One region of the Streptomyces sp. NBC_01166 genome, then DNA from elsewhere that is predicted to be linked to it. Evidence: riboswitches for the same ligand, from Rfam matches in the RefSeq annotation. Region 1 holds a riboswitch; each other region holds the start of a gene.

Region 1 (7,754 bases):
GACGTCCACCTCCCGGGAGGCGGCGGTGTCGAGGTGCTGCGGCGCTGCGCCCCGATGATGGGCGCCGTCGAGAACCCGGTGCGCTTCCTCGCGCTGTCCGTCTCGGACGCCGCCGAGGACGTCATCGGCGTCATCCGTGGCGGCGCACGCGGCTACGTCACCAAGACCATCACCGGCACCGACCTCGTCGACTCGGTCTTCCGGGTCCAGGAGGGCGACGCGGTGTTCTCGCCGCGGCTGGCCGGCTTCGTCCTGGACGCGTTCGCCTCGACGGACGCCCCGCCGGTCGACGAGGACCTGGACCGGCTGACGCAGCGCGAGCGCGAGGTGCTGCGGCTCATCGCCCGGGGGTACGCGTACAAGGAGATCGCCAAGCAGCTGTTCATCTCGGTGAAGACGGTCGAATCCCATGTCTCGGCCGTGCTGCGCAAGCTCCAGCTCTCCAACCGGCACGAACTGACCCGGTGGGCCACGGCGCGTCGGCTGGTCTGAGCCCGGCCCGTGCTCAGGTGGGGTCGAGCGAGATGTTGAGCTTCTCGCCGGTCCTGCGGTAGCCGACGCCCGCGTAGATCCGCTCGACGTCGGGGCCGCCCGGCTCCAGCCACACGGTGTGGAAGGCACGCTCGAACGCGGTGCGGGTCAGCCAGGCGGAGAGCGCCGCGCCGACGCCCCTGCGGCGGAAGGCGTCGGCGACGGCCAGACCGGCCAGTTCGCCGATGCCGTCGGCCGGGGTCGAGCAGCCGCCCGCTCCGGCGGGCCGGCCGTCCACGGTGGCCAGTCCCGAGACGCCACCGCTCTCCGTCGCCCGGCGCAGCCAGGCGATCTCGCCGTCGTCGGGGCCGCCCTCCCCGCCGAAGCCGGTGTGCTGGACGGCGGCCGCGGAGGCGAACTCCGCGTCGGTGACGGGCTCGGCGATGCGGAGGCCGTCCACCGGCTTGGACGTGAGCAGGTCGTCGGCGGTGCAGGCCATGACGGGTGCGCGGTTCTCGACGGTGAAACCGGCCGCCAGCAGGGCCGGTTCGACCGCGGGCGCCCAGGCGGGCAGGAACTCCAGCCGTGGGAGCCGGTCGTGCTCACGGAACGCGGCGACCAGATCGGCGACGTCCTGGGCGGTGGGCTCGGCCCCCTGGTCGGGGATGGCGTAGTTGGCGAACTTCAGCTCCCAGCCCGGGTTGTGGCGCACCGTGAAGGGGCCGACCCGGTAGTGGTCCGGCGAGCGGAGAGCGAGCGTACGGGCGTAGTTCTGGATAGCGGTGTCCATGGGCCCGGGAGCCTATGCGACACGGGTCGCTCCCGCGAAGGGCATTTCGCTGATCGGCGCGATACGGACGGGGGCACCCGGACGCGGGGCGTGGATCATCTGGCCGCCGCCGATGTAGAGCCCGACGTGGGTGACCCCGGAGTAGAAGAACACCAGGTCTCCCGGGGCGAGTTCGGATTGGGACACGCGTTGGCCCGCGTTGATCTGGGTGTACGTCGTACGCGGCAGCGAGACTCCCGCCGCGCGCCAGGCGGCCTGGGTGAGGCCGGAGCAGTCGAAGGACGAGGGGCCGGTGGCGCCCCAGACGTACGGCTTGCCGAGTGCCCCGTACGCGAAGGCGACGGCCTGTGCCGCGCGGGCGTTGGGGGCGGCCACGGAGCCGCGCGGGACGCCCCGGTCGGCGCGTACGGCGCTGCCGCCGTGCGCGGCGTCGGCCGAGCGCTCGTAGTCGGCGCGCTGCCCGGCGGTGAGGCCGGCCAGGAGCTTCCGGGCGTCGGCGAGCTTGGCGCGTACCGCGTCCTTGTGCTTCTTCAGGTCGGCCCGGCGTGAGGTGAGGACCTCCAGCTCGTCCTGGGCCCGGGCGCGCAGCTGGGCGATTTCGCCGACCTGCCGGCGTACGCCCTGGAGCGCACCGGCCTGGCGGTCGCCCGCCCGGTCCTCGTAGGAGGCGCGCTCCAGATACTCGTCCGGGTCGGAGGAGAGGGCCAGCCGGACGGCGGGGTCGATGCCGGCGCTGCGGTACTGCGCGGCGGCGAACGAGCCGAGGGCGTCGCGCGCGGCGTTGAGACGCTCGGTCCTGCGGGCGGCCTCGTCCCGGAGGGCTTCGAGGGACTTCTCGGAGGCCGCCGCCTCCTCCTTCGCGCCGTTGTACTTCTCGGTGGCCACCTCGGCGTCGTGGTAGAGCCGGTCGACCTTGGCCTCGACCTGGGCCGGGGTGAGCTGGGGGTCGGCCTGGGCGGCGCCTTCGAGGGCGGTCGCGGTCGCGGCCCCGGCGAGGGCGAGGGTGGCTGCTGTGCGGGCAGCAGGCCCGGTGAACAGACGCTGCTTGGGCTTGCGGTGAGCGGCTTCTCGATGGGCGGCCACGAGGGTGGTGCGTCCTTCCGTTCGACTGCCCGTCGGTGGGTGCCGCGGGCCCGCCGGGGTCCGGCGGCGGGCCACCACAGGGGGGAGTGGCCCGCCGCCGGATTCCTGGCGGGGCGACCGGGGCCGCCCGGTACGGGGGCGGTGGTACAGAGCCGGTCACCTGGGAGGACGCTAAACCCGTCGCACAGGGAAGAGGTGTAATGACAGCTATTGCCCTCATATGCTGTTTCGTTTCCGTCGGTTGACCGGAAAAATCAACCGGAGTCCGGCAATCCGCGCAGGGTCCGGGGGAACTCATCAGTAAGTCGTACCTGGCCGAAGAGTGGTGATATGGCCGCGGTTAGGCTGCGGCCATGGACGTACTCATCAATGTCTTCGTGGCCCTGCACATCATCGGTATCGCCTCCCTGCTGGGCGGCTTCCTGACCCAGATGAAGGCCATGGGGGCAGGCACGGCGCGCTTCGTCCCGGCCATGCTGCACGGCGCGCTCACCATGCTCGTCACGGGTGTCGCCCTGGTCGGGCTCAACCAGGCCGACGACCAGAGCGTGAACAACGTCAAGATCGGCGTCAAGCTGCTGGTCCTGATCGTGATCCTGGCGCTCGTCTATGTGAAGCGGGACGAGGAGAAGGTGGACAAGGGTGCGTTCGCCGCCGTCGGCGGGCTGACGGTCGCCAACATCTTCATCGCCACGCTCTGGACCTGAGCGCGGGCGGGCGGGCCCGGGGCTGTGCCCCGGGCCCGCCCGCCGACGGCGCTCCCGCGCGTCAGGCGGGGCGCACGCTGCCGTAGATCGGCATGTAGTAGATCGACTCCTCGCGGACGTTCGCACCCGGCTTCGGCGCGTGGATCATCATGCCGTCGCCCTTGTAGATGCCGACGTGGCTGATGTCGTCGTAGAAGAAGACCAGGTCCCCCGGCTGCAGATCCGCCGTGGCCACCCGGGTGCCGACCTCGACCTGGTCCCAGGTGGTGCGGGGCAGATCGACGCCCGCCTCCTTCCAGGCCGCCTGGGTGAGCCCGGAGCAGTCGTACGAGGACGGGCCCGTCGCCCCCCAGACGTACGGCTTGCCGATCTGGGCGCGCGCGAAGGCCAGGACCTTCTCGGCCTTCGAGGCGTAGCCGCTGTCGGAGCCCGTGCCGCCGGTCTCCGTGCCGGTGCCGGTGCCCGAGCCGGCCTCCTCCTGCCCGGCCTCTTCCTCGGCGGCCTGCTCGGCCTTCTCCTTCGCGGCCTGCTGCCGGGCCAGCTCCTCGGCCTTGCGCTTGGCCTCGGCCTCCTTCTTGCGCTCCAGCTCCGCGAGCCGCGCCTTCTCCTCGGCGGTCAGTTTCGACAGCAGCGAGCGTGCCTCGGTGAGCTTCGTCTGCACCTGCTGCTTGCTGGTGCGCAGCGTGGCCTGCGACTCGGTGAGCGTCTCCAGGCTCTTCGTCGCCTCGACGCGCTTCGCCGCCGCCTCCTTCTGCTGCGTACGGAAGTCGGCGACCGCCTTCTGCTGCTGGCTGGTCATCCGGGCCATCAGCTGGTCCTGGTCGAAGTACGACTGCGGGTCGTCCGCGAGGAAGAACGTCGCCGTCGGGGCGATCGAGCCGCTGCGGTACTGCGCGGTGGCGTAGTTGCCCAGCTCCCGGCGCGTCTCGTTGAGCTTGTCGGCCCGCTTCGCCGCGGCCTCCAGCAGCGCGTCGACCTTGGAGCGCTGCCCGGCCGACGCGCTCTTCGCCTTGTTGTACTGCTGCGTCGCCGTGCCGGCCTGCCGGTAGAGGGCGTCGACCTTCTTCTGCACTTCCTCGATGCTGGGCTTGGGCTCGGCGGGGGCGGCCGTCGCGCTCTGCATGGAGAGCAGGGTGACGGAGGCGAGCGCCGCGGTCGTGAGACCGACGGCGGGGGTGGTGGTGCGCACCCGGGTGCGCGGCTTGCGATGCGACGCCAAGGCCGGCATCTCCTTCCGTGGACCGCCTACCGGGTTAGCTGTCGGGTTCGGGCGGAACGGAAGGCTGCCCTACGGTCCTGTGGAGACGGACCGATTCACCCCGGTGCTGCGTGTGGGTCCCCGGTTCCGGACACCCTTCGGGGGAGTACGGATTCGGCGGGGGCGCCCGTGCGGCGCGGTTCGCCTCAAGGGGGTACGGGGCACCCGTCGGAGCACGCTAGCCAACCCGTGGTGTCCCTGTGAAGGTTGATGTTCGATATGCCCGATACATTTTCGTGACCTTTTCCTGGCGTCGGTCCACGGGCCGGGGAACCGGCCTGGAATCTCACGTTCCGTGGGTGGATGATCTCGGTACGCACACGGTCCGGGGCGGCCCTTGTCGCCGATGCGGCCCGGGCTGTCGGTGCGGCCGCCTAGACTCGTGAGGCGATGAGCAGCCTCTTTGACGACAGTTTCCTGACCGGCCTCCAGCAAGCGGAGGACGGCCCCCCGCCGCCCCCTGAGGAGCACGCGCCCGAAGCGGTGCCGGAGGGCCTCTTCGAGGACGTCTTCGACGCGCCTCCGCCGCCGCGCGACGCCTACTACCGCGACGGCGCCCCGCGCCCCGTCATCGACTCCGCCGCGCTGCTCGAAGGGCTGAACACCGAGCAGCGTGCCGCCGTCGTGCACGCCGGGGCCCCGCTGCTCATCGTCGCGGGGGCCGGCTCGGGCAAGACCAGGGTGCTCACCCACCGGATCGCCCATCTTCTGGCCGAGCGCGGTGTGCACCCGGGGCAGATCCTCGCGATCACCTTCACCAACAAGGCCGCCGGCGAGATGAAGGAGCGCGTCGAGGACCTCGTCGGCCCGCGCGCCAACGCCATGTGGGTCATGACGTTCCACAGCGCCTGCGTGCGGATCCTGCGCCGCGAGTCGAAGCGCCTGGGCTTCACCTCGTCGTTCTCGATCTACGACGCCGCCGACTCCAAGCGGCTGATGGCGCTGGTCTGCCGCGATCTGGACCTCGACCCGAAGCGCTACCCGCCGAAGTCGTTCACGGCGAAGGTGTCGAACCTGAAGAACGAGCTGATCGACGAGGAGACGTTCGCCGGGCAGGCTGCCGACGGCTTCGAGAAGACGCTGGCGCAGGCCTACGCGCTCTACCAGGCGCGGCTCCGCGAGGCCAACGCCCTGGACTTCGACGACATCATCATGACGGCGGTGCACCTGCTCCAGGCGTTCCCCGACGTCGCCGAGCACTACCGCCGCCGCTTCCGGCACGTCCTCGTCGACGAGTACCAGGACACCAACCACGCCCAGTACACCCTGGTGCGCGAGCTGGTGGGCCCGGCCGGCGAGGACGACGCCCCGGGTGAGCTGTGCGTCGTCGGTGACGCGGACCAGTCGATCTACGCCTTCCGCGGCGCGACCATCCGCAACATCCTCCAGTTCGAGGAGGACTATCCGGACGCGACGACGATCATGCTGGAGCAGAACTACCGCTCCACGCAGACGATCCTCTCCGCGGCCAACGCCGTCATCGAGCGCAACGAGAGCCGCCGCCCCAAGAACCTCTGGACGAACGCCGGCGCCGGCACCAGGATCGCGGGCTACGTCGCTGACACCGAGCACGACGAGGCGCAGTTCGTCGCCGACGAGATCGACCGCCTGACGGACTCCGGGGACGCGAAGGCGGGCGACGTCGCCGTCTTCTACCGCACGAACGCCCAGTCCCGTGTCTTCGAAGAGATCTTCATCCGCGTCGGACTGCCCTACAAGGTCGTCGGCGGAGTGCGCTTCTACGAGCGCAAGGAGGTCAGGGACGTCCTGGCCTACCTCCGGGTGCTGTCCAACCCCGAGGACACCGTCCCGCTGCGCCGCATCCTCAATGTGCCCAAGCGGGGCATCGGCGACCGGGCCGAGGCGATGATCGACGCCCTGTCGATGCGGGAGAAGATCTCCTTCCCGCAGGCGCTGCGCCGGGTGGACGAGGCGTACGGCATGGCGGCCCGGTCCGCGAACGCCGTGAAGCGGTTCAACACGCTGATGGAGGAGCTCCGCACGATCGTGGAGTCCGGCGCGGGCCCGGCGGTCGTGGTGGAGGCCGTCATGGAGCGGACCGGCTATCTCGCCGAGCTCCAGGCGTCCACCGACCCGCAGGACGAGACCCGTATCGAGAACCTCCAGGAGCTCGCCTCCGTCGCTCTCGAATTCGAGCAGGAGCGGGCGGAGGAGGAGGGCGCGGGCACCCTCGCCGAGTTCCTGGAGAAGGTCGCGCTCGTCGCCGACGCCGACCAGATCCCCGACGAGGACGAGGACGGCTCCGGTGTCGTCACACTGATGACGCTGCACACCGCGAAGGGCCTCGAATTCCCCGTGGTGTTCCTGACGGGCATGGAGGACGGCGTCTTCCCGCACATGCGCGCGCTGGGACAGGTGAAGGAGCTGGAGGAGGAGCGCCGGCTCGCCTATGTGGGCATCACGCGCGCCCGTGAGCGCCTGTATCTGACCCGGGCGTCGATGCGGAGTGCGTGGGGACAGCCCTCGTACAACCCGCCGTCGCGGTTCCTGGAGGAGATCCCGGACCAGCACCTGGAGTGGAAGCGCAAGGGGCCGATGGCGGCTCCGGCGGGGCCGACGTCGGGCATCACGTCGTCGCTGTCCTCGTCCCGCTCGAAGTCCGGGCCGTCGGGGTTCGCGACCCGGCGCACCTCCGAGAAGCCGGTGGTCACGCTGGTGGTCGGGGACCGGGTCACGCACGACCAGTTCGGCCTGGGCACGGTGACCGCGGTCGAGGGGTTCGGCGACCAGGCGAAGGCGACGGTCGACTTCGGCGGCGAGCGGCCCAAGAAGCTGCTGCTGCGTTACGCGCCGGTCGAGAAGCTCTGACCCGGACTGGCCGTCACACGGGGGCAGCCCTCATGTGACGGCCGGACTCAGTTCGGGTTGATGCCGTGGCTGCGGAGCCAGGGCATGGGGTCGATCGCCGAGCCGCCGCCGGGGCGTACCTCGAAGTGCAGGTGCGGGCCGGTGGAGTTGCCGGAGTTCCCCGAGTAGGCGATGACGTCGCCCGCCTTGACCGAGCCGGAGCGGATCTTCGTGGTGCTGAGGTGGCAGTACCACGTCTCGGTGCCGTCGGCCGCGGTGACGATGGCCATGTTCCCGTAGGCGCTGTTCCACTGGGTGCGGACCGTGCCGTCGGTCGCCGCCATGACGGGGGTGCCGTAGGAGACGGGGAAGTCGATGCCCGTGTGGACGGACATCCAGTTCACACCGGCCTGGCCGTACATGGCGCTGAGGCCGTGCTGCTTCACGGGCAGCATGAACTTGGGACGCGCGGCCTCGCGGCGCGCGGCCTCCTCCTCGCGCTTCTTCTTCTCGGCGGCCTGACGCTCCTTCAGGTCGATGCGCTCCTGGGTGCGGCTGGCGCGATCGGCGAAGTTCTCGGCGTCGGCGCTGAGGTTGGCGAGCTGGGTGTCCAGCTTGTTGTTGGCCACGGCCGGCT
Region 2 (7,754 bases), 1.2 Mb from region 1:
GACCTCCGGTCCGGCTTCCGTGGAACCGTCGCCGGGCTCCCCGTCGGGGTGCACGTGGAGATAGGCGAGGTCGCCCGCGCGCAGGGCGACGAGATGCCCGTACGCGCCGAGATAGGGCTGCAGGTCGGTGACGGGCCGGCCGTCCTTCCGCACCGTGAAGGTGAGGTGCTCCGGCACGCCGGGGCGCAGGGTGCCGTTCAGGGAGACCGTGTACCCGTCGACCTCGGTCGTCGGAGCGGGCTTCGGGAGCTCCGCCTCCTTGTGCGTCCCGGACACGGCCAGATCTGCACCCAGGGTCAGGTCCACGGCGTTCCTGTCGGCCGGCGTGAAATCTGCGAAGACCCGGTAGTCGCCGGCCGCGGGCAGCTCCACGGGGGTGCTCCACGTACCGTCGGCCGCCCGCGTGGGGTGCAGGTGGCGGTAGGTCGCCAGGTCGCGGGAGGCGAGGATCAGATGCATCTCCCTGTCGTGCTCACGCTGGAAGTCGGTGACCGGACCGCCCGACCGGTCGAGAACGGCGAAGCGCAGCTCGCTGCGCCGGTCCGCCTTCACGCGTGGGGTCCTCAGGTCGAGCGTGTAACCGCCCTCGGAGATCTGGAGGCCCCCGGCCGGAGGCCCGGTGCGGCTGCCCTCGGAGTGTGGCGCCGCACTCTCCGTGCGGCTGGAAGGCTCGGTGGTGCCGGCACCCGGGTCCGTGACGGCTCCGATGCCGTATGCGGCGCCGAACGACGCGGCCAGAGCGGCGGTGAACGCGGTGATCTTCGCGGCGGGATTCATGACTGCTCCTGTTGCCTTCTGCGTGGAGGGCTCGCGACGGTCCGACGACTCAGACCATATACCCGTGGGGGGTATCTGCAAGTGATGCTGATGAGGCTTGCGATGCATACGGGTGGGGGGTATACCTGACCGACGGGAAAGATACCCGTGAGGGGTATACTGGGTTCCGTTCGGACGAGGAGCAGTAAATGACTTCAGCCACTACCGGCGCCGACCGGGTCGAGCTCGCCATCGGCGGCATGACCTGCGCCTCGTGCGCGGCGCGGATCGAGAAGAAGCTCAACCGCATGGAGGGGGTCGAGGCCACGGTCAACTACGCCACGGAGAAGGCCAGAGTCGACTTCGCCGGGGACGTCTCGGTCGACGACCTGATCGCCACGGTCGAGGCCACCGGCTACACAGCCCGGCGCCCGGCCCCACCCCTCCCCGAGCCCGGCGGCTCCGGCGAGCCCGCCGCCGGCCGGGGCGAGGACGAGCGCGCCGACGGCGAGCTGCGGTCCTTGCGCCAGCGGCTCGTCACCGCGGTGCTGCTCGCCGCGCCGGTCGTCGCGATGGCGATGATCCCGGCCCTCCAGTTCGAGTACTGGCAGTGGCTCTCCCTCACGCTGGCCGCCCCGGTCGTCACCTACGCGGCCTGGCCCTTCCACCGTGCGGCCTGGACCAACGCCCGTCACGGTGCGGCCACCATGGACACCCTGATCTCGGTCGGCACATCGGCGGCGTTCCTCTGGTCGCTGTGGGCGCTCTTCTTCGGAACCGCCGGGATGCCGGGCATGACGCATCCATTCGAATTCACGATCAGCCGCGGCGACGGAGCGGGGAACATCTACCTGGAGGCCGCCGCCGGAGTGACGGCCTTCATCCTGGCCGGCCGGTATTTCGAGGCCCGCTCGAAGCGCAAGGCGGGCGCCGCCCTCAAGGCGCTCATGGAGCTGGGCGCAAAGGAAGTCACCGTGCTGCGCGAGGGCCGTGAGATCACCCTGCCCACGGCCGGTCTGCACGTGGGGGACCGCTTCCTGGTCCGCCCCGGCGAGAAGATCGCCACGGACGGGACCGTCGTCGAGGGCTCCTCGGCGGTCGACGTCTCGATGCTGACCGGCGAGTCGGTGCCCGTCGAGGTCTCCACAGGTGACTCCGTCACCGGGGCGACCCTCAACGCCGGCGGCCGCCTGGTCGTCGAGGCCACCAGGGTCGGCGCCGACACCCAGCTGGCCCGGATGGCCACGCTCGTGGAAGAGGCCCAGAGCGGCAAGGCCTCCGCGCAGCGCCTTGCCGACAGGATCTCCGCGGTCTTCGTGCCGGTCGTCATCGGGCTGGCGCTCGCCACGCTCGGTTTCTGGCTCGGCTCGGGTGCGGCACTCACCGCGGCCTTCACGGCGGCCGTATCCGTACTGATCATCGCCTGCCCCTGCGCACTGGGCCTGGCCACACCCACCGCCCTGCTCGTCGGCACCGGCCGCGGGGCCCAGCTCGGCATCCTGATCAAGGGACCGGAGGTCCTGGAGAACACCCGCAGGGCCGACACGATCCTCCTCGACAAGACGGGCACCGTCACCACGGGCCGCATGACGCTGCTGAAGGTCCACGCGGCCGCCTCCACGGACGAGGCCGAAGTGCTGCGCCTCGGGGGCGCACTGGAGCACTCCTCCGAACACCCGATCGCCCGGGCCGTCGCCGAGGGCGCCGCCGGGACCGTGGGCGCGCTGCCCACGCCCGAGGGCTTCACCAACGTCCCCGGCCTCGGTGTGCAGGGCGTCGTCGAGGGCCGTGCGGTCCTCGTCGGCCGGGAGAAGCTGCTGGCCGACTGGTCGATCGAACTTCCCGAGGAGCTCAGGAAGGCCAAGGACCTGGCCGAGCAGGACGGGCGGACCGTGATCGCGGTGGCCTGGGACGGCGAGGCGCGTGCGGTCCTGGAAGTCGCCGACGCCGTCAAGGAGACCAGCGCCGAAGCGGTCCGGCGGCTGCGCGGCCTCGGGCTGACCCCCGTCCTGCTGACCGGTGACAACAAGGCGGTCGCCACAGCCGTCGCGGCCGAGGTCGGCATCGACGAGGTCATCGCCGAGGTGATGCCGCAGGACAAGGTCGAGGTCGTCAAGAGGCTCCAGGCGGAGGGACGCAGCGTCGCCATGGTCGGCGACGGGGTCAACGACGCGGCCGCGCTCGCCCAGGCGGACCTGGGCCTGTCCATGGGGACGGGCACGGACGCCGCCATCGAGGCCGGCGACCTGACTCTCGTACGCGGGGACCTGCGGGTGGCCGCCGACGCGATCCGGCTCTCCCGCAGGACGCTGGGCACGATCCGCTCGAACCTGTTCTGGGCCTTCGCCTACAACGTGGCGGCCCTCCCGCTCGCCGCCGCCGGCCTGCTCAACCCCATGATCGCCGGTGCGGCCATGGCGTTCTCGTCGGTCTTCGTCGTCGGCAACAGCCTCCGGCTGCGCGGCTTCCGCGCCGCCGGCTGAGAGGACGTCCGCGCCCCGCGGACCCGCGTCCCTCGACGGGGGCGCGGGAATCGGTGAGCGGGTAGGTTCAAGGCGTGGCCACTCTGCTGATCGTGCATCACACCCCCTCGCCCAACTGCCAGGCGCTGTTCGAGGCGGTGCTCTCCGGCGCGACGACGGAGGACATCGAAGGCGTCCGGGTCGTGCGACGGGCGGCGCTCTCCGCCACGGCCTCCGACGTGCTCGCGGCCGACGGCTACCTCCTCGGCACCCCGGCGAACCTCGGGTACATGTCCGGCGCCTTGAAACACTTCTTCGACCAGGTCTACTACCCGTGCCTGGACGGGACGAAGGGCCGGCCCTTCGGCTACTACGTGCACGGCGGCAACGACGTCACCGGCGCCGTACGGGGCATCGAGACGATCACCACGGGCCTCGGATGGCGGCGTACGGCCGACGCCGTGACTGTCACCGGTGAGCCGGGCAAGGCCGACACGGAAGCGTGCTGGGAACTGGGGGCGACACTCGCCGCCGGACTGATGGGCTGACAGACTCCCGGCTACGGTCACCCTCGCACCACCCGGGCCGGCACCTCCTGGGCATGCCGCCGTACCCGGACGGCAGATGCCGCGTCAGGTGCGGTCGATGTGCACGCTGGTCGACTTCACGCGGGCCGTGGCCTGCATGCCGACCTCGAGTCCCAGTTCCTCCACGGCTTCCCGGGTGAGCAGCGAGACGAGGCGGTGCGGGCCGGCCTGGATCTCGACCTGTGCCGCTACGTCGCCCAGCTTCACCGCGGTGACGATGCCGGGGAAGGCGTTGCGGGCCGAGGTGTAGGGGACCTCTTCCTCGCCGGGGGAGGCCTGACCGACCTCGATCGAGAACGCGGCCAGATCACGGCCGTCGATGAGGCGGCGCCCGCCCTCGTCGCGATGGGTCGCTACCCGGCCCGCGTCCGCCCAGCGGCGGGCGGTGTCCGGGCTCACGCCGAGAAGACGTGCCGCCTGCCCAATGGTATAGGTCTGCATGTGCTGCACGATATGGCTCAACGGCTTGCATTTGCAAGGTACTCATGAAGTCAGCCTCGCATCTGCGAATCCTTCTCAGGTCCGTTGCGCGACCTGCGGGCTTCCGCCGGGCGCCTGAGTCGACGCCCCCCGCCCGCCCCGTCTCAGTGCGGCCTCCAGGTGAGCTTGCCGCCGCCCACCCAGCGGATGACGGCCGGGTCGTCGAGGTCGTGGACCGGAATGCCGGCCGCCGCGGCGGCGATCAGCACATCCGTCATCGCCGTCGCACTCCCGATCACCTCTCCGTCGATCTCCACGATCCGGAAGGGGGGATGGCCGGGCTGGACGGGCAGGACGGTGATCCGGGGCGCCGAGGCGAGAGGGCTTTCAGTCATAGGCGGATCGGTTCCACGCGGGCGCCCTCGGTATGCGCCTGAGCCTCAGCTGTGAGTCGTATGCCCGATTTGAGGTAGTTTTTTGGAATTAATCCTGTAATCCATAAAAGGCCATTTCGTGTGACCTGGGGCCTTCGCGCGGGCGCAAAACGCCCGAATCGGACTCCGTGACCAGGGTCACTTCATGGGTCCCGGACGCAGGGGTGCGGTAGTCGGTTCCCTTCTGCGCCAAGAGAAATGGGCGACGCGATGTGGGGTGGATTACATGAATTCCCGAGAATTGATCTTGCGAATGAATTGTGATCATCGCGCCAGGCTTGTTCCTTTCCCTATTTCTCGCCTACGGTCACCATCACTCCGGGCGGAACGCCGAATCCTGCCGCCGTCCGGTTACCCGACCACTTCTCGTACGGCAGGAGCGGGGGACCCAAGTAAGCGCCGATCCGGTTTCCGGAGCGGCTCGGGGTGAAGTCGCATTCGCATGCGGCCGGGCATCTCCAGCCCGAACCCGACAGCTCACTTCGCAGGCGACGGAGAGGAATTCAGCATGCCCGAAAACGGTAAGCACCGTCGTTCCAGGACCAGTTCGCTCACCCGCGGCATCATCGCCGTGAGCACGGGCGGAGCCGTCCTGGCCCTCCCTGTGATCGGTGCGACCGGAGCCTTCGCGGCCCCGGCCCAGCCGGCCGCCGTGGAAAAGGCTGCGACGTCGACTGCCGCGTCCGGCAAGGGAATTGCCGCGCAGAAGTCCAAGTCCACCACCTATTCCGTGATCTTGGGTGACACCCTTGCGAAGATCGCACGCGAGCATTCCGTGAACGGTGGCTGGAAGGCCCTGTACGAGAACAACGAGAAGGCTGTCGGCGGAAACCCCGACCTGATTCACCCCGGTCTGAAGCTGACCATCGGCGGCAAGGCCGAGAACAAGTCGGCGGACAAGGGTGGGAAGGCCGAATCCAAGGCCTCCGCCTCGTCCGACCGTGCCTCTGAGGGCGCCGACCGCGCCGACCGGTCGGAGCGCACGAGCACCCCCACCGCCGCGGAAGGCGCACCTGCCGCCGCCGAGGCCGCTCCGGCCGCCGAGCCGGTCTCGTACACGAACGACCTCGACGGCTGGATCAAGGAGTCGCTCGCCGTCATGGCCGAGCACGGCATCCCCGGCAGCTACGAGGGCATCCACCGGAACATCATCCGCGAGTCCGCGGGCAACCCCCAGGCCATCAACAACTGGGACATCAACGCGATCAACGGCGTGCCGTCCAAGGGTCTGCTCCAGGTCATCGACCCGACCTTCCAGGCCTACCACGTGCCCGGTACGTCGATGGACAGCTACGACCCGGTCGCCAACATCACGGCCGCGTGCAACTACGCCGCGGACAGGTACGGCTCCATCGACAACGTCTTCGGGGCCTACTGAGCCTCGCCCAGGCGGGACCGCTGCCGCACGGGCGTGTGACAGAGGGACAGTAGTGACGGGTGGTGCGGGTTCGGCGGAACCCGCACCACCCGTCGTCCGTTTTCGGCGGGCCGATCGGCTCCGGAGGCCCCCGCGCCGTCGGCATCACGACGGCCGAGGTGTCGCCGACAGGCCGGGCGGGGTGCGGGTGACTGGTTTCGTACAGGTTCGTCGTCCATACTGCCCGCCGTGGAGCAGCGCATAGATTCGAACACCAAGCCCGAGTTCGCCGCAGGGACAGACCCGGCGTACATCCCTGGCCTGACGGCCCCTGTCCCCGCGCGGACGGAGGCGGAGAAGGCGGCGCCCCAGGAGCCCGAGGAGGCCCAGGAGACCCGGGAGACCGGGACTGCGGACGCGCTCGCCGACGGGGCCCCGGACGAGTCCGCGGCCGCCCCCGAGGACGCCGCCGTGGACGACAAGGCCTCCGACGACACGGCCGGGGGTGACGACGAGGCCCCGGCCGGCGGGACGGCCCCGGAGGCCGAGCCCGTGCCCGCCGGCAGGAGCGCCGTCGATGAGGACGGCCCCGTCTTCGAGGTCAGCGACCGGCGCGGATCCATCAGGGTGGACGCGGACGGCGTTCGCTTCCGCCTCGACGACCAGGAGGCGGAGTTCGACTGGGCCGAGATCGGTGCGGTCGAGGTCAAGACCGGCCGCTTCGGGCGCCGGTTCACCGTGACGGTCCACCTGTCGAGCCGCCGGTGGTTCAACGCCGAGGTCGAGGCCGGATCCCGGGGCGACCTCAAGGGGTGGACGGCGGAGCTCGACGAGGCGCTGGACGCTTACTTCGAAGAGGCCTGACCTCTTCGGGGCATGCCTGAGCACCGGGCCGGACGGCCGGCCCGGTGCTCAGGCACGCCGTGGAGCCGTCAGGCTCCCGGAGCCGTGCCGAGCACCACCGACCGGGTCAGATGGCGCGGCAGGTCGGGGTCGAGGCCACGGGCCGCCGCTCGGGCGATCGCCAGCCGCTGGACCCGGACCAGGTCGGCCAGCGGGTCCAGTCCGCTCTCCACCCAGCGGGCCCCGGTCGCCAGCACCTGCTCCCGCAGCCCCTCCGGAGCGGCGCCGAACATCCAGGTCGCCGTCCCGGCCGTGGCGATGCTGATGGGGCCGTGGCGGTACTCCATCGCCGGATACGACTCCGTCCAGGACAGGGACGCCTCCTTCATCTTGAGCGCCGCCTCGTTGGCGATCCCCACTGTCCACCCCTGCCCCAGGAAGCTGAACTGGTCGCATTCCAGGAGCCCTTCGGGCAGCGGCTCCGCCAGCGCGGTCTCCGCGTCCCGTACGACGTCCTCGGTGTGCAGCCCGAGATGGGCGCGGAACAGCGTCAGCGCGGTCGTCGCGAACCTCGTCTGGACCACGGACCGTTCGTCGGCGAAGTCGAGGACCACCACATCGTCGGCCGCGGTCATCACCGGGGTCCGCGGGTCCGCGGTGACGGCGACGGTCCGGGTGGCGCCCCGCAGTCGGTTCAGCAGGCCGAGGATCTCCGTGGTCGTCCCCGACCGCGTCAGCGCGACGACCCGGTCGTACGTGCGCCCGAACGGGAACTCCGAGGCGGCGTAGGCGTCGGACTCGCCCTGTCCGGAAGCCTCGCGGAGCGAGGCGTACGCCTGCGCCATGTAATACGACGTTCCGCAGCCGACGACGGCGATGCGCTCACCGGCGGCGG
Region 3 (7,754 bases), 1.1 Mb from region 1:
CTCGAAGCTGCGCTGCTGGGTGAAGCCGGCGTCCCGGAACACCTTGATCATCTTGTTGTTGGCGGGCAGCACCTCTGCGGCGAAACGGCGGATCCCCCGCTCCCTGGCCACCGCCGCGATGTGTTCGAGGAGGGCGGACGCCACGCCGCGGCCCTGGTGGGCGTCCTGCACGAGGAAGGCGACCTCCGCCTCGTCGGCGGGGGCCGAGGCGGGCCTGCCCTGCTCGTTGATCCGGTCGAAGCGGACGGTGGCGATGAACTCGCCGCCGATCGTGACGGCCAGTCCCACCCGGTCGACGTAGTCGTGATGGGTGAAGCGGTGCACGTCTCGGGCGGAGAGACGCGGATACGGGGCGAAGAAGCGGTAGTACTTCGATTCGTCGGACACCTGCTCGTAGAAGCTGACCAGCCGCTCGGCGTCGTCCGTGGTGATGGGCCTGATCCGCGCGGTGCCACCGTCGCGGAGCACCACGTCCGCCTCCCAGTGGTCGGGGTACGCGTGATGCGGACTCTGCTCCGGAGTGGGCTCCATGGGCAAAGCCTACGGCTCGTGGCACCGGTAGCGGCGGGATCCGGGCAAGGGCACGCTGGGGGTGCCGGCGGACGGCGGACAGGCCGGTGACGGTGCCGGGCACGGCAGCGCGCACTGCATGAGAGACTGGTCTAGACAACCCATTGTTACGTGAAGGGCAGAACCATGGCTGAGCGCCGCGTCAACGTCGGTTGGGCCGAGGGCCTGCACGCCCGCCCCGCTTCCATCTTCGTCCGTGCCGCCACGGCCTCCGGCGTCCCCGTGACGATCTCCAAGGCCGACGGCAACCCGGTGAACGCCGCCTCCATGCTCGCGGTGCTCGGCCTGGGCGCCCAGGGCGGCGAGGAGATCGTGCTCGCATCCGAGGCGGACAACGCCGAGGCCGCCCTGGACCGTCTGGCCAAGCTGGTCGCCGAGGGGCTCGAGGAGCTCCCGGAGACCGTCTGATTCCGGTCACTTCGAACCGGAATTTTTTCTGCGGAAAAGCCGCGGCACCCCCGACCGGGAGCCGCGGCTTTCCTGTTTCCCGAAGCGGAGCGGGCAGAGCTCCGGAAAGCATGGATCAGGGCAGCAAAAAGAAAGCCCTCCGATAATTACTCTCTTTGTATACGGCGCAATTGTTAATGACGGACTCCCGCGATGTTTACGGGGTGTTGCGAAGTCCTCACCCGGGCCTGGCCGGGCGCGTGCCCAGGCGCGCGCCGCAGCCGGTGGGCCGCTGTCGCCCGCTCGGCGTGCTGGACGGCGAGCGCCCTGGCCCGCTCGGTGTCACGGCGGGCAACGGCGTCGACCAGAGCGCCGTGCTCGGCCCAGGAGTCCGCGGGGCGGACCGGCTGCTCGACCGCGTACATCCAGGCGATCTTGTGCCGGAGCTGGGTGAGCAGCGCGATCAGCGCGGGGCTCCCCGAGGCCTGCGCCAGCGTCTCGTGGAACCAGCCCCCGAGGGAGCGCAGGTCCTCCCCCTCGCCCCGGCGCACCCGCTCCTGGCCCAGTCTGACCAGACCGCGGAGCACCTTGAGATGCGCCTCGGTGCGGCGCTGCGCCGCACGTGCGGCCCCGAGGGGCTCCAGGAGCATACGTATCTCCAGGAGATCGGCCGCCTCCTGCTCGGTGGGCTCGGCGACACAGGCACCCGCATGCCGGCGGGTGACGACGAACCCTTCGGACTCCAGGGTGCGCAGCGCCTCGCGTACGGGGACGCGGGAGACGCCGTAGCGACGCGCGAGCACCTCTTCGGTGAGGCGGCTGCCGCGTTCGAAGACACCGGAGACGATGTCGTCACGGATTGCCGTGCATACCGAATGCGCGGGAATGCGCATGTCCGAACCTCCGCCTTAATCCCCGCGAAACGCGGCCGATCGACGCCTGTTCTGTGACTCTATTGCAACCGGCCGGAATTTCCGATGGCGGGGTGGAATCCATGGATATCTTTTGGCCAGGGAGCACTTCCGCGGGGCTTCGGCACGCGTCGCCCCGGGACACGGCGAAGGCCCCGGCGGTGCCGGGGCCTTCGTCGGAGATCGCGGTGCGGCGCGGGGTCAGACCTGGACGCCGTGGGCGCGGAGGTAGGCGACGGGGTCCATGTCCGAGCCGTACTCGGGGGTGGTCCGGGCCTCGAAGTGAAGGTGCGGCCCGGTGGAGTTGCCGGTCGAGCCGGAGAGACCGATCTGCTCGCCGGAGCCGACGCTCTGGCCGACGGAGACGCCGATCGAGGAGAGGTGGCCGTACTGGGTGTACGTGCCGTCCTTCATCCTGAGCACGATGTTGTTGCCGTAGGCGCCGCCCCAGCCGGCCTCGACGACCGTACCGGCGCCGACCGCGACGACGGAGGTGCCGGACGCGGCCTGGAAGTCCACGCCGGAGTGGGAGCCGGAGGACCAGAGCGCGCCACCGGACTTGTAACCGGTGGTGACGTGGGAACCGGCGACGGGGAGGTGGAAGGCGTTGAGCCGGGCGCGCTCGGCGGCGCGGGCGGCGCGCGCCTTCTCCTCACGGGCCTCCTTGGCGCGGGCTTCCGCCTTGCGCTTGGCCTCGGCCTTCGCCTTCGCTTCGGCCGCGGCCTTCGCGGCGACGTCGGCCTGGTGCTTCTGGGCCTTCGCCTGAGCCTCGATCTGGGCGGCGAGGGTGGTGTCGAGGGCGACCGTCTGGGTCAGGCCGGTGCCGCCCGCGGCGACCTCGGAGTCCGCGGCGAGGGCCGGGGAGGCCGTGGCACCGAGTACGCCGGTGGTGGCCAGGGCGGCGACGCCGGCGACCTTGGCGCTCTTGCGCGTCAGGCGGCTCGGGGCACGGTGCTTCCCGGTGGCACGGATGAACGCCATGGAGGGGCTGGTCCTTTCCTTCCTTCTCGCCTACCGGGTTAGCTGACGGGTTCGGAGCAGGAAGGTCTCCTACGGCCCCCTGCGCCTCCGACGAGGTACAGGGATCCGATTCACCCCAGGGACTACATGGGTCCCCGGCTCCCCAGGCTCGCGCCTGACGGGGACTCGGCGATGGCTGTCCGGCGCCGCGGGCGCGGCAGTCGTCCGGCGGACAGCCGCGCCGACGCTAGATCGGGGGACTTTCCCCCGCCAAACGGAAAGGGCCTTTTGTCGCACATCCCACAGGATGTATCGCAATCTTCTCCGCAATACGGACACATGACAGAACCCCGGCGGGAGTGCAGCCGCCGGGGTCCGTCATGTCCGGTTCTGTCAGCCGCTGACGACCGACACCTCACCGATACCGAGCGCCTCCACGGGCTCCTTGATCTGAGCGGCGTCCCCGACCAGGACGGTGACCAACCGGTCGACCGGGAACGCGTTGACCACGGCGGCGGTCGCCTCGACCGTGCCGGTGTCGGCCAGGCGTGCGTACAGCTTCGCCTGGTAGTCGTCCGGGAGGTGCTGCTCCACCTGGTCGGCCAGGGTGCCCGCGACGGACGCCGCCGTCTCGTACTTGAGCGGGGCGACGCCCACGAGGTTCTGCACGGCGGTCTCCCGCTCGGCGTCGGTGAGCCCCTCGGCCGCGAGGGTGCGCAGGACCTTCCAGAGGTCGTCCAGCGCGGGCCCGGTGGACTCGGTGTCGACGGAGCCGCTGATGGCGAGCATCGCGGCACCCGCCGCCCCGGACGAGGAGTCGGGCGCCGTCGAGCGCAGCACCTGTCCGAAGGCCCGGACGCCGTAGGTGTAGCCCTTCTCCTCACGCAGCACACGGTCCAGCCGGGAGGTCAGGGTGCCTCCCAGGCAGTACGTGCCGAGGACCTGGGCGGGCCACACGCTGTCGTGCCGGTCCGCGCCGATCCGGCCGATCAGCAGCTGCGTCTGCACGGCTCCCGGGCGGTCCACGATGACCACACGGCCGGTGTCGTCCGCGGTGATCGGGGGCACGGGCCGGGCCTGGCCCGCATTGCCCGACCAGTCGCCGACGGTGTCGGAGAGCAGCGCGTCCAGGTCCACGTCGGTGAGGTCGCCGACGACGACCGCCGTCGCCGTGGACGGGCGGACATGGGCGTCGTAGAAGGCGCGTACGGCGGCGGCGTCGATCCGCCGGACCGTCTCCTCGGTGCCCTGGCGCGGGCGCGACATCCGTGCGGTGGCGGGGAAGAGCTCCTTGGAGAGCTGCTTGGCCGCGCGCCGGGCCGGGTTGGCCTGCTCGTGCGGGATCTCGTCGAGGCGGTTGCCCACCAGGCGCTCGATCTCGCTCTCCGCGAAGGCCGGGGCCCGCAGGGCCTCCGCGACCAGGCCGAGGGCCTTGGTCAGCCGGGAGACCGGTACCTCCAGGGAGACGCGGACACCCGGGTGGTCCGCGTGGGCGTCCAGCGTGGCGCCGCACCGCTCCAGCTCGGCGGCGAACTCCTCCGCGGAGTGCTTGTCCGTGCCCTCGGACAGCGCGCGCGCCATGATCGTGGCCACACCGTCCAGGCCCTCGGGCTCCGCGTCCAGCGGGGCGTCGAGGAAGATCTCCACGGCGACGACCTGCTGGCCGGGCCGGTGGCAGCGCAGCACGGTCAGCCCGTTGGGCAGGGCGCCGCGCTCGGGCGCGGGGAAGGCCCAGGGCCTGGCCTCGCCGGCGGTCGGCTGCGGGTGGTACTCCATCGCTACTCCAGTCACGGCGGCGTCGGTCACTTGTCGGCCCCTTCGGGCGCGTCGGTGCCCTCGGTCTCGTCGGCCGGTTCGACCGGCTCATAGACCAGGACCGCACGGTTGTCGGGGCGCAGGTGCGCCCGGGCGGCTGCCTTGACCTCGTCGGCCGTCACGTCGAGCACACGGCCCACCGCGGTCAGGGCGAGCTGCGGGTCGCCGAACAGGACCGCGTACCGGCACAGTTCGTCCGCGCGGCCGGCGACCGTGCCGAGACGGTCGAGCCACTCGCGCTCCAACTGCGCCTGGGCGCGCTCCATCTCCTCCGGCGTGGGGCCCTCCTCGGCGAAGCGGGCCAGCTCCTCGTCGACGGCCGCCTCGATCTGCGGCACCTCGACGCCACCGGACGTCTTGACGTCCAGCCAGCCGAGCGACGGCGCGCCGGCCAGCCTGAGCAGCCCGAATCCCGCGGCCACCGCCGTACGGTCGCGGCGCACCAGCCGGTTGTGCAGACGGGACGACTCGCCGCCGCCGAGCACGGTCAGCGCCAGGTCCGCGGCGTCGCACTCCCGGGTGCCGTCGTGCGGCAGCCGGTAGGCGGCCATCAGCGCACGCGCGGGGACCTCCTCCTGGACCACTTCGCGCAGCTGCTCGCCGATGATGCCCGGCAGCGTGCCGTCACGCGGGGGCTGCTTGCCGTCGTGGGACGGGATGGAGCCGAAGTACTTCTCGATCCAGGCGAGCGTCTGCTCCGGGTCGATGTCCCCGACCACGGAGAGCACCGCGTTGTTCGGCGCGTAGTACGTACGGAAGAACGCCTGCGCGTCCTCCAGCGTCGCCGCGTCCAGGTCGGCCATCGAGCCGATTGGCGTGTGGTGGTACGGGTGGCCCTCCGGGTAGGCGAGGGCGGTGAGCTTCTCGAAGGCCGTGCCGTACGGGACGTTGTCGTAGCGCTGGCGGCGCTCGTTCTTCACGACGTCCCGCTGGTTCTCCATGGACTCCTCGTCGAGCGCGGCGAGCAGGGAGCCCATCCGGTCGGCCTCGAGCCACAGGGCCAGCTCCAGCTGGTGCGTCGGCATCGTCTCGAAGTAGTTGGTGCGTTCGAAGCTGGTCGTGCCGTTCAGGGAACCACCGGCCCCCTGGACGAGCTCGAAGTGCCCGTTCCCCTTGACCTGGCCCGAGCCCTGGAACATCAGGTGCTCGAAGAGGTGAGCCAGACCTGTGCGCCCCTTGACCTCGTGGCGGGAGCCGACGTCGTACCAGAGGCAGACCGCGGCGACGGGGGTCAGGTGGTCCTCGGAGAGCACCACCCGCAGGCCGTTCGCCAGACGGTGCTCGGTCGCCGTCAAGCCGCCGGAACCGGCCTGGGCTGTGGCCGTGTGACCCATGGGCATGTACGTCCCTTCGATCGGTACAGGATTTCCTGCCGGACCTGCCACTCTAGGCAAGCGAACGGGCACCTGGCGAAGTTCCCGCCGGGTGAATGTTGTCGTAGATACTGCCGTGAACGGGGGCTCCGCGGAGGCCCTGAGGACCGCTTCGGACGGGTCGAGGTCGGTGTTGTCAGTACGGCGGGCCACAATGGTCCGCGTCAGAACCTGAGGTTGCCCGACAGAATCTGTGAAGGAGTCGCAGCCGCGATGGCCCGCCGCAGCACGAAGACCCCGCCGCCGGACGACTTCGAGGAGAAGATCCTCGACATCGACGTCGTCGACGAAATGCAGGGCTCCTTCCTCGAGTACGCGTACTCGGTGATCTACTCCAGGGCTCTGCCCGACGCCCGCGACGGCATGAAGCCCGTGCACCGCCGCATCGTGTCCCAGATGAACGAGATGGGGCTCCGCCCCGACCGCGGCTACGTGAAGTGCGCACGCGTCGTCGGCGAAGTGATGGGCAAACTGCACCCGCACGGTGACGCGTCGATCTACGACGCACTGGTGCGCATGGCACAGCCGTTCTCCATGCGCCTGCCCCTCGTCGACGGGCACGGCAACTTCGGCTCGCTGGGCAACGACGACCCGCCGGCCGCCATGCGGTACACCGAGTGCCGGATGGCCGACGCCACGTCGCTGATGACGGAGTCGATCGACGAGGACACCGTCGACTTCCAGTCGAACTACGACGGCCAGGAACAGGAGCCGGTCGTCCTCCCGGCCGCGTACCCGAACCTCCTGGTCAACGGCGCTTCCGGTATCGCGGTCGGCATGGCTACCAACATGCCCCCGCACAACCTCGGCGAGGTCATCGCCGCCGCCCGCCACCTCATCCGGCACCCGGGTGCGGACCTCGAGACGCTGATGCGCTTCGTCCCGGGTCCCGACCTGCCCACCGGCGGCAGGATCGTCGGCCTCGGCGGCATCAAGGACGCCTACGCCGCGGGGCGCGGCACGTTCAAGATCCGCGCCACGGTCGCCATAGAGAGCGTCACGGCCCGTCGCAAGGGTCTCGTCGTCACCGAACTGCCCTTCACCGTGGGTCCGGAGAAGGTGATCGCCAAGATCAAGGACCTCGTCGGCTCGAAGAAGCTCCAGGGCATCGCGGACGTCAAGGACCTCACGGACCGGGCGCACGGTCTGCGTCTGGTGATCGAGGTCAAGAACGGCTTCGTGCCGGAGGCCGTGCTGGAGCAGCTCTTCAAGCTGACGCCGATGGAGGAGTCCTTCGGCATCAACAACGTCGCGCTGGTCGACGGCCAGCCGCTCACCCTGGGGCTCAAGGAACTCCTCGAGGTCTATCTCGACCACCGTTTCGACGTGGTGCGCCGGCGCAGCGAGTTCCGCAGGACGAAGCGGCGCAACCGGCTGCACCTGGTCGAGGGCCTCCTCGTGGCGCTGCTCGACATCGACGAGGTCATCCGGCTCATCCGGGACAGCGACAACTCGGCGCAGGCGAAGGAGCGCCTGATGGAGCGCTTCTCGCTGAGCGAGATCCAGACCCAGTACATCCTGGACACCCCGCTGCGCCGGCTCACGCGCTTCGACAGGATCGAGCTGGAGAGCGAGCGCGACAAGCTCAACGAGGAGATCGCCCAGCTGACCGCGATCCTGGAGTCGGACGCCGAACTGCGCAAGATGGTCTCGGCCGAACTGGCCGCGGTGGCGAAGAAGTTCGGCACCGAGCGGCGCACGGTGCTGCTGGAGTCGGCGGGTTCGCAGGTCGCCTCGG
Region 4 (7,754 bases), 1.6 Mb from region 1:
CGCGCGGATCGCGGCGATCCGGTCGGGTGTGGGCGGGTCCACCACGGCCCCGTCCACGACCAGGTGACGCTCGGTCATGCGTACGCAGCCGATGTCCACGGACCGGGCGGCGCGGACGCGGTCGTCCCCGACGACGAACTCGGTGGAGCCGCCGCCGATGTCCACGACGAGATAGGGCTTCTCCAGGTGGTCGCTGCCCACCAGTTCCTTGGTGGCGCCGTCGAAGGAGAGCTGCGCCTCCTCGTCCCCCGTGACGACCTCCGGCTCGACCCCCAGGATGTCCAGGACGCCGCGGACGAACGTGTCGCTGTTCTCCGCGTCGCGGGAGGCGGACGTGGCGACGAACCGGATCCGCTCGGCGCCGAGCTCCTTGACCGCGTCCGCGTACTCGCGGCAGGCGTCGAAGGTGCGCTCCAGCGCCTCGGGGGCCAGCCGGCCGGTCCGGTCGACTCCCTGGCCGAGCCGGACGATCCGCATCCGGCGGTCGAGCTCGGTGAACTCTCCGGTGGCGGGGTCCACGTCGGCGACGAGCAGCCGGATGGAGTTGGTACCGCAGTCGATGGCGGCAACGCGGGTCATGGGGCTCCTGTGGTTGTACGTGTACCGCGGCGGATCAGGAAACGTCGGGCCCGGCGTCGTCGGAACCGCACGGCGTGACGCACGGCCCCTTCGCCCACCACTCCGGCAGCATCGCGATCGCCTCGTCGCCCAGCGGGTTGACCCCGGGGCCCGCCGCCAGCGAGTGGCCGACCAGGACGTGCAGGCACTTCACCCGGTCCGGCATGCCGCCCGCGCTCGGGAAGCCCTCCAGGACCTCGATGGCGTCGCGGCGCGCGATGTAGTCCTCGTGCGCGGCACGGTAGGCGGCGGCCAGCTCCGGGTCCGTGGTGAGCCGCTCGGTCATCTCCTTCATGACCCCGTTGGCCTCCAGCGTGCCGATCGCCGACGCGGCACGCGGACAGGTCAGGTAATACGTCGTCGGGAACGGCGTGCCGTCCTCCAGACGGGGCTGTGTCTCGACCACGTCCGGGTTACCGCAGGGGCAGCGGTGCGCGATGGCGCGCAGCCCGCGCGGCGGCCGGCCGAGCTGGAGCTCGAACGCGGCGATGTCCGCGGCGGTGGGCGTGGTGGATTCGGTCTGCGGAGGGGGCGTGTCCATGCCTGCCTTGAATGTCATCGGTCGGACTGTATGAATCGGTACGGGGAGAAGACGCGGCGCGGGTACGGAACCCGGCGCCGGGACGGGGTCATTCGCGGTCCGCGCTGTCGACGCCGTCCCAGAGGTTCGAGTGCCAGGGCCGCCCCGTCGCCCCCGGCTCACCCCGGCGCACCTCGGCCGCGTCCGGGTCGACCACCGTATAACCGGTCTCGCCGGGCAGCACGTAGTGCAGGTGCTGGCGCGCGAGACGGCGGATGTACGCGTCGTCCTTGAGCCGCGCCTTCTCGTCACGCAGCTCCTCGGTCCGCTGGTGCGCCTCTCGCGAGAGCCTCTCCTGGTCGGCGATCTGGTCGCGCTGGGAGATGTACTGCCGCATGGGATACGCGAGGGCGACCACCAGGGAGCAGACGATCAGCGCCAGGAACGCGGCCCGCCCGGTGAGCCTGGAGCGGCGGGCCTGGCGGCGGTTCTGGGACCGGTAGACGCGGGCCGCCGTCTGCTCACCGAGCAGTCGCAGCCTGGTCGCGGTGGAGAACCGGTCGCGGTCCTTCCCGGCCATGTCTCACGCCTCCCCGTTACGCACGTCCGTCCCCGCACACGGTACGGGACCGGATGCGGGGACGGACGGAGGCTGGTGCTCCGGACTCGGGCTGTCAGCCCTCGAAGCGGAACCGCGGGAACGCCGAACGTCCGGCGTACACAGCGGCGTCGTCGAGGATCTCCTCGATGCGCAGCAGCTGGTTGTACTTGGCGACGCGGTCCGAGCGGGCCGGGGCACCGGTCTTGATCTGGCCGCAGTTCACGGCGACGGCGAGGTCGGCGATGGTGACGTCCTCGGTCTCACCGGAGCGGTGGGACATCATGCACTTGAAGCCGTTGCGCTGGGCCAGCTCCACGGCGTCCAGGGTCTCGGTCAGCGAACCGATCTGGTTGACCTTGACGAGCAGGGCGTTGGCCGAGCCCTCCTCGATGCCGCGGGCGAGGCGCTCGGGGTTGGTGACGAACAGGTCGTCGCCGACGATCTGCACCTTGGAGCCGAGCTTGTCGGTGATGACCTTCCAGCCCGCCCAGTCGTCCTCGTACAGCGGGTCCTCGATGGAGACCAGCGGGTACGCGGAGACGAGCTCCTCGTAGTACTCGGTCATCTCGGCGGCCGAGCGGGACTTGCCCTCGAACTCGTAGACGCCGTCCTTGTAGAACTCGGACGCGGCGACGTCGAGCGCGAGCGCGATGTCGCGGCCCGGGACGTAACCGGCCTCCTTGACGGCCTCGAGGATGAGGTCGAGGGCGGCGCGGTTGGACTCGAGGTTGGGGGCGAAGCCGCCCTCGTCACCGAGACCGGTGGACAGGCCCTTGGTCTTCAGGACCTTCTTCAGGGTGTGGTAGATCTCCGCACCCCAGCGCAGGGCCTCGGAGAAGGACTCGGCGCCGATCGGCGCGATCATGAACTCCTGGATGTCCACGTTGGAGTCGGCGTGCGAGCCGCCGTTCAGGATGTTCATCATCGGAACGGGCAGCAGGTGCGCGTTCGGGCCGCCGAGGTAGCGGAACAGCGGGAGGTCGGATGCCTCGGACGCGGCGTGCGCCACGGCCAGCGAGACACCGAGGATGGCGTTGGCGCCGAGGGAGCCCTTGTTCTCGGTCGCGTCCAGGTCGAACATCGCCTGGTCGATGAGGCGCTGCTCGGTGGCGTCGTAACCGACGAGCTCCGGGCCGATCTGCTCGATCACGGCGAGGACGGCCTTCTCGACGCCCTTGCCCTGGTAGCGGTTGGGGTCACCGTCGCGAAGCTCAATGGCCTCGAACGCACCGGTGGAGGCGCCGGACGGAACAGCAGCACGTCCCGTGCTGCCGTCGTCGAGGCCAACCTCGACCTCGACCGTGGGGTTGCCCCGGGAGTCGAGGATTTCCCTGGCTACGACGACGTCGATGGACGGCACGAGGCATCTCCTTCTGGGATCTGACACTGGTTGTGCAGGGTCACTGTGGCCTTGCGCCACGAGCCTAACCGGCTCGGCGCGCTCCGTCGGCCGTACGCCCGTCCCCTGGGACGAAAAAGGACCCAAGGGCCTGCATTCCGGGCAAAGCTGCAGAATTCTACTGACGAGTAACCACAACAGTTGAACACGCACCCCCTACGGCGAGCCCGAGTCCGCACCCCGCCGGAGGGTCCGGACACGGCCCCGGCCCGGCGCGCGGGGGGTCTGCGCGCCGGGCCGGGCTCCGGGGCAGGAGGAAGACCCCGGGTTACTACCGACTGCTTCGGGTTCCGACTACTTCAGGTGAAGCTGCTGACCCGGGAAGATCAGGTCGGCCTTGTCGACGATGTCGTCGTTCAGCTTGAACAGCTTCTGCCAGCCGCCCTTGACCTTCTGCGCGTCGGCGATCTTGCTGAGGGTGTCGCCGGTCTTCACCTTGTACTCGCCGTCACCCTTCTCGACCTTCTCGCCGGTGGGGGTGGTGACGGTCTTCTCGGGGACCGTGCGCTTCTCGCTGCGCGTGGTGGGCTGCTCGGCCTTGCGCTCGGGCGCGGCCTGCGGGGCCGTGTCGCCGTTCTTGCCGGAGCCGGTGTCGACACCCGGGTCCACACCGTCGTTCGTCAGACCACCGGCGCCGGCGCAGGCCCAGGCGCCCGGACCCTGAAGGTCGAGGAGCTTCTCGGCGGCGGCTATCTGCTGGTCCTTGGTGGCCAGGTCGGCGCGGGAGGCGTACTGGGTGCCGCCGGCGGCCGCCCAGCTGGACTGCGAGAACTGCAGGCCGCCGTAGTAGCCGTTGCCGGTGTTGATGGACCAGTTGCCACCCGACTCGCACTGGGCGACGGCGTCCCAGGTGTCGACGGAGGCGGCGGAGGCGCCGGTCGCGCCCATCAGCGGCACGGCGACGGCGGCACCGGCGACACCGGCGAGGGTCGCGACACGGACGGCCTTGGACGGGCGGCGGTGCTTGCCCTTGCTGGAAAGCAGCATGGTTCTCCTCACCGACGCCTACGAGGTGAGCTGTCGGGTTCGGGCCTGTGAGTTGCCCGGTCGCCCTCACTTTCGGACGACTTCACCCCTAGCCGTGTCTCCACCCGTCTTCCGACGGCCGGGTCCGGCGCTTACCTGGGTCCCCCGCTCCTGCCTACGGCGCTTTACGCGTCGGTTCCCTTCGGCCGACGGCAGGATTCGGCGTGACGGTCGAAGGTGCCCGCGGTGCGAGCGGCTCCGACCGTAAACACACGCAACCCCCACATTCAAAGATGGACATAACGGGTGATCAGCCCGTAACGGCTCCACGCGGAGGAGCGTTTTCGCAGGTCGGAGCCAATATGGACGGAGCGGGCGGACAGCGCGCACCAGTTGAAGCAAAGAGACCCATGTCTCACTTACGCATAAGTGGACATAGGCCTCTGAACTACCCCCGCTTTCGGGGTGTTTTCACGCTTTTGATCAGTTGGCGGCGGTCTCCGCCCGGCTGCCCGCCGCGTCCGCCCCGAGGTCCAGGGTCTGGCCGGGAAGGATCAGGTCCGGGTCGGAGCCCAGCTCGTCCTCGTTGGCCGCGTAGAGCGCGGTCCAGCCGCCGGGAAGCTCCTGCGCGTCGGCGATCGCCCAGAGGTTGTCGCCCTCGCGGACGGTGTACGTCCCCTCCGCGCCCTGACGCGCGTCGGATTCACCGCGCGAGGCGTGACGGCCGGAATCACGCCCGTCGTCCTGGCCCGGCCTGGCGCTCGCCTCGGGGGCCGGCGTGCCTCGGTGCTTGCCACCCGTCGCCGTGTCGTCCTTCGGGGCGCCGGACGTCCCGGAGGCCTCGGGGGACGGAGTCGCGGACGGCGTCGTGCCGTCGTCGCCACCCTCGTCCGCCTTGCCGTCCGACGCGTCCTGACCCGCCTCGCCCTTCGCGTCGGAGTCGTCCGGGCCGCCGGCGTCGTCCGAGCTGTCCGCCGGGCCGGTCGCGTCGGAGGAAGGCGTTTCGGACGGCGTCGCGGAATCCGAGGGCTCGGCCGAGGGCTCGGCGGACTCCTCGCTGCCCGGGTCGACGCCGGGCAGCCCCTCGTCCAGGGAGAGCCCGGAGATCACCGAGCAGCTGGCCCACGCCTGCGGTCCCTTGTCATCCAGGATCTTCTCCGCGACCGCTATCTGCTGCGAGCGGCTGGCGAGGTCGGCGCGCGCCGCGTACGCCGTGCCACCGTAGGCCGACCAGGTGTCCTCCGAGAGCTGCAGGCCGCCGTAGTAGCCGTTGCCGAGGTCGGCACTCCACATGCCACCGCTCTCGCACTCGGCGACCCGGTCCCAGGTCGACGCGTCGGCGGCCTGCGCGCCGCCCGCGCTGAGCAGCGGGATGGCGATGGCCGACCCGGTGACGCCTGCGGCGACGACGATGGCGGGTGCCTGACGAGGGCGACGGTGTCTGCCGGTCGCGGAGCCCATGGGATTGCCTTCCGTGTGACTGACGTGTGACGGGTGAGTCGAACGGTGAACCTAGCCGTACTCGAACGTGTGTCACAAGTCGATGCAGCGGAGATCACGTGAAAGTCACAGAGTTGACAGGCTGTCACTTTTTTCCGGCGGATGCCCCGGACCGAACTCGACGGGAAGCGTGCGCAGTCCACGCATGATGAGCCCGCCGCGCCAGCGCAAATCGGCAGGTTCCGCGGCAAGCCGCAGGTCGGGAAGGCGCCGCAGCAGGGTCGCCAGCGCCACCTGGCCCTCCAGCCGGGCCAGCGGCGCCCCCAGGCAGTAGTGGATGCCGTGCCCGTATCCGAGGTGCTGATTGTCACTGCGCGCGAGATCCAGGGTGTCCGCATCCTGGAACCGCTCCGGGTCCCGGTCGGCGGCGGCCAGCACCACGAGGACCGGGTCCCCCGCCGCGATGTCCTGCCCTCCCAGCGTCACGGGTTCGGTGGCGTAACGCCATGTCGCGAGCTCCACCGGGCCGTCGTAGCGCAGCAGCTCCTCGATGCCCGTGGCGAGCAGGTCCGTCTCCCCGGCCGCCAGCGAGCGTTCCAGGCGCTCGCGCTGGGACGGGTTGCGCAGGAGTGCGTAGGTGCCGTTGCCGATGAGGTTCACGGTCGTCTCGAAGCCGGCGAAGAGCAGGATGAACGCCATCGCCGCCGCCTCGTTCTCGCTGAGGTGCTCGCCGTGGTCGCTCGCCCGGATCAGCCCGGAGATCAGGTCGTCGCCGGGATTCTCCCTCTTGCGGTGGATGAGTTCGGCGAGATAGCCGCGCATCTTCTTGACCGACCTGGCCACACCGCCGCGCGGTCCGCCGCCGTGCCGGATCATCATGCCCGCCCAGTCGCGGAAGTCGTCCTGGTCCTCCCGGGGCACGCCCAGCAGGTCGCAGATCGCATAGATCGGCAGAGGGAACGCGAAGTCATGGATGAGGTCCGCCTTCCCCTCCTCGATGAAGGTGTCGATGAGGCGGTCCGTCAGCTCCTGCACGCGCGGCGCGAACTCCGCGACCCGGCGCGGAGTGAACGCCTTGGACACGAGCCGGCGCAGCCGGGTGTGGTCCGGGGGGTCGATGTTCAGCAGGTGCGTCATCAGCTCCGCCTTGCGCTCCCCGGGGATGCCCGTCTTCCCCTTGGCGTTCGCGGAGCCCGCGTGGTGGGCGGGGTTCTTGGAGAGCCGGGTGTCGGCGAGCGCCTGCCGGGCGTCGGCGTAGCGGGTCACCAGCCAGGCCTCGACACCGCTGGGCAGCTTCGTGCGGTGCACGGGGCTGTGCTCGCGGAGCCAGGCGTAGGCGGGGTACGGGTCGGTGGCGAACTCCCAGGTGAAGAGTTCGGGCGCTGCGTCGGGCGTGGGGGCCGTCCCGGGGCTGTCGTTCACTCCTCCACGCCATCCGGAGCGGCTCCGAGACCTTCAGCCGCCCGGATCGCGTTCCGGTAGGCGCGGGCGGCGGCCCGCAGGGCGGCCTCCGGGTCGGTGCCGTCCTGTTCGGCCTCCACGGCGAGAGCGAGCAGCCGGTAGCCGATCCCGTCGCCCTCGGGGAGTGCGGCGTCGAGGCCCGCGGCCCGGACCCTGCTGCCGAGCTTGGCGGCCAGCGCCAGGCCGGGCTGGCCGAGCGGCACCCCGTCGGTGACCGACTCGCGCTGCTTCTCGATCGCCTTCGTACGGAGCCAGTGCGCGTGGACGTCCTCCGGGGTCTCGGCGGTCTCGTCGCCGAACACATGCGGATGACGGTGGATCAGCTTCTCGACGATCGTGGCCGCGACATCGTCGATGCCGAACGGCTCCTCCTGGTCCTCCTGCGCGATCCGGGCGTGGAAGACGACCTGGAGCAGGACGTCGCCGAGCTCCTCGCGCAGCTCCTCGCGGTCGCCGTCCTCGATGGCCTCGACCAGTTCGTACGCCTCCTCGATGGCGTACTTCGCGAGGCCCTCGTGCGTCTTCTGCGAGGTCCACGGGCATTCGAGCCGGACCCGGTCCATGACCTGGACCAGGTCCAGGAGCCGCGCGCCGGGCAGGTCGTACGAACCGGGCAGCAGTTCCAGGTCCGGCATCTGTACCCGGCCCGAGCCGCCGAGCCGGGCCAGGCCGTCGGTGAGCGGCTGGTTCCCCTCGCCGCCCACCAGCACCACGACGGTCCGGCCGCCGGCACAGTCGTCCACCAGCTC

Evidence for each region. A riboswitch is a leader RNA that binds a small molecule or an ion and turns the genes downstream of it on or off. The one in region 1 is predicted to bind cyclic di-AMP.
Region 2: linked by a shared signal. The riboswitch ahead of OG379_RS29190 (transglycosylase SLT domain-containing protein) and the one ahead of OG379_RS23775 (NlpC/P60 family protein) in region 1 are both predicted to bind cyclic di-AMP.
Region 3: linked by a shared signal. The riboswitch ahead of OG379_RS28750 (M23 family metallopeptidase) and the one ahead of OG379_RS23775 (NlpC/P60 family protein) in region 1 are both predicted to bind cyclic di-AMP.
Region 4: linked by a shared signal. The riboswitch ahead of OG379_RS16225 (transglycosylase family protein) and the one ahead of OG379_RS23775 (NlpC/P60 family protein) in region 1 are both predicted to bind cyclic di-AMP.

What each region holds. Positions count from the first base shown of each region.
Region 1 covers NZ_CP108613.1:5,127,950-5,135,703, forward strand. The annotation lists gene OG379_RS23755 (response regulator transcription factor) at 1-492, shown strand, start outside; gene OG379_RS23760 (GNAT family N-acetyltransferase) at 506-1,261, opposite strand; gene OG379_RS23765 (NlpC/P60 family protein) at 1,274-2,344, opposite strand; gene OG379_RS23770 (hypothetical protein) at 2,698-3,051, shown strand; gene OG379_RS23775 (NlpC/P60 family protein) at 3,113-4,279, opposite strand; cyclic di-AMP (ydaO/yuaA leader) riboswitch at 4,278-4,439, opposite strand; gene pcrA (DNA helicase PcrA) at 4,700-7,138, shown strand; gene OG379_RS23785 (M23 family metallopeptidase) at 7,186-7,754, opposite strand, start outside.
Region 2 covers NZ_CP108613.1:6,336,947-6,344,700, forward strand. The annotation lists gene OG379_RS29165 (hypothetical protein) at 1-777, opposite strand, end outside; gene OG379_RS29170 (heavy metal translocating P-type ATPase) at 966-3,239, shown strand; gene OG379_RS29175 (flavodoxin family protein) at 3,314-3,766, shown strand; gene OG379_RS29180 (helix-turn-helix transcriptional regulator) at 3,851-4,246, opposite strand; gene OG379_RS29185 (hypothetical protein) at 4,390-4,620, opposite strand; cyclic di-AMP (ydaO/yuaA leader) riboswitch at 4,978-5,163, shown strand; gene OG379_RS29190 (transglycosylase SLT domain-containing protein) at 5,168-6,037, shown strand; gene OG379_RS29195 (hypothetical protein) at 6,266-6,880, shown strand; gene OG379_RS29200 (SIS domain-containing protein) at 6,949-7,754, opposite strand, start outside.
Region 3 covers NZ_CP108613.1:6,234,745-6,242,498, reverse strand. The annotation lists gene OG379_RS28765 (GNAT family N-acetyltransferase) at 1-531, opposite strand, end outside; gene OG379_RS28760 (HPr family phosphocarrier protein) at 697-978, shown strand; gene OG379_RS28755 (GntR family transcriptional regulator) at 1,152-1,850, opposite strand; gene OG379_RS28750 (M23 family metallopeptidase) at 2,070-2,849, opposite strand; cyclic di-AMP (ydaO/yuaA leader) riboswitch at 2,862-3,030, opposite strand; gene OG379_RS28745 (M16 family metallopeptidase) at 3,222-4,604, opposite strand; gene OG379_RS28740 (pitrilysin family protein) at 4,631-5,983, opposite strand; gene OG379_RS28735 (DNA topoisomerase (ATP-hydrolyzing) subunit A) at 6,230-7,754, shown strand, end outside.
Region 4 covers NZ_CP108613.1:3,541,300-3,549,053, forward strand. The annotation lists gene OG379_RS16205 (exopolyphosphatase) at 1-579, opposite strand, end outside; gene OG379_RS16210 (DUF501 domain-containing protein) at 614-1,159, opposite strand; gene OG379_RS16215 (septum formation initiator family protein) at 1,248-1,718, opposite strand; gene eno (phosphopyruvate hydratase) at 1,813-3,099, opposite strand; gene OG379_RS16225 (transglycosylase family protein) at 3,433-4,125, opposite strand; cyclic di-AMP (ydaO/yuaA leader) riboswitch at 4,126-4,297, opposite strand; gene OG379_RS16230 (transglycosylase family protein) at 4,588-5,565, opposite strand; gene OG379_RS16235 (cytochrome P450) at 5,671-6,966, opposite strand; gene OG379_RS16240 (nucleoside triphosphate pyrophosphohydrolase) at 6,963-7,754, opposite strand, start outside.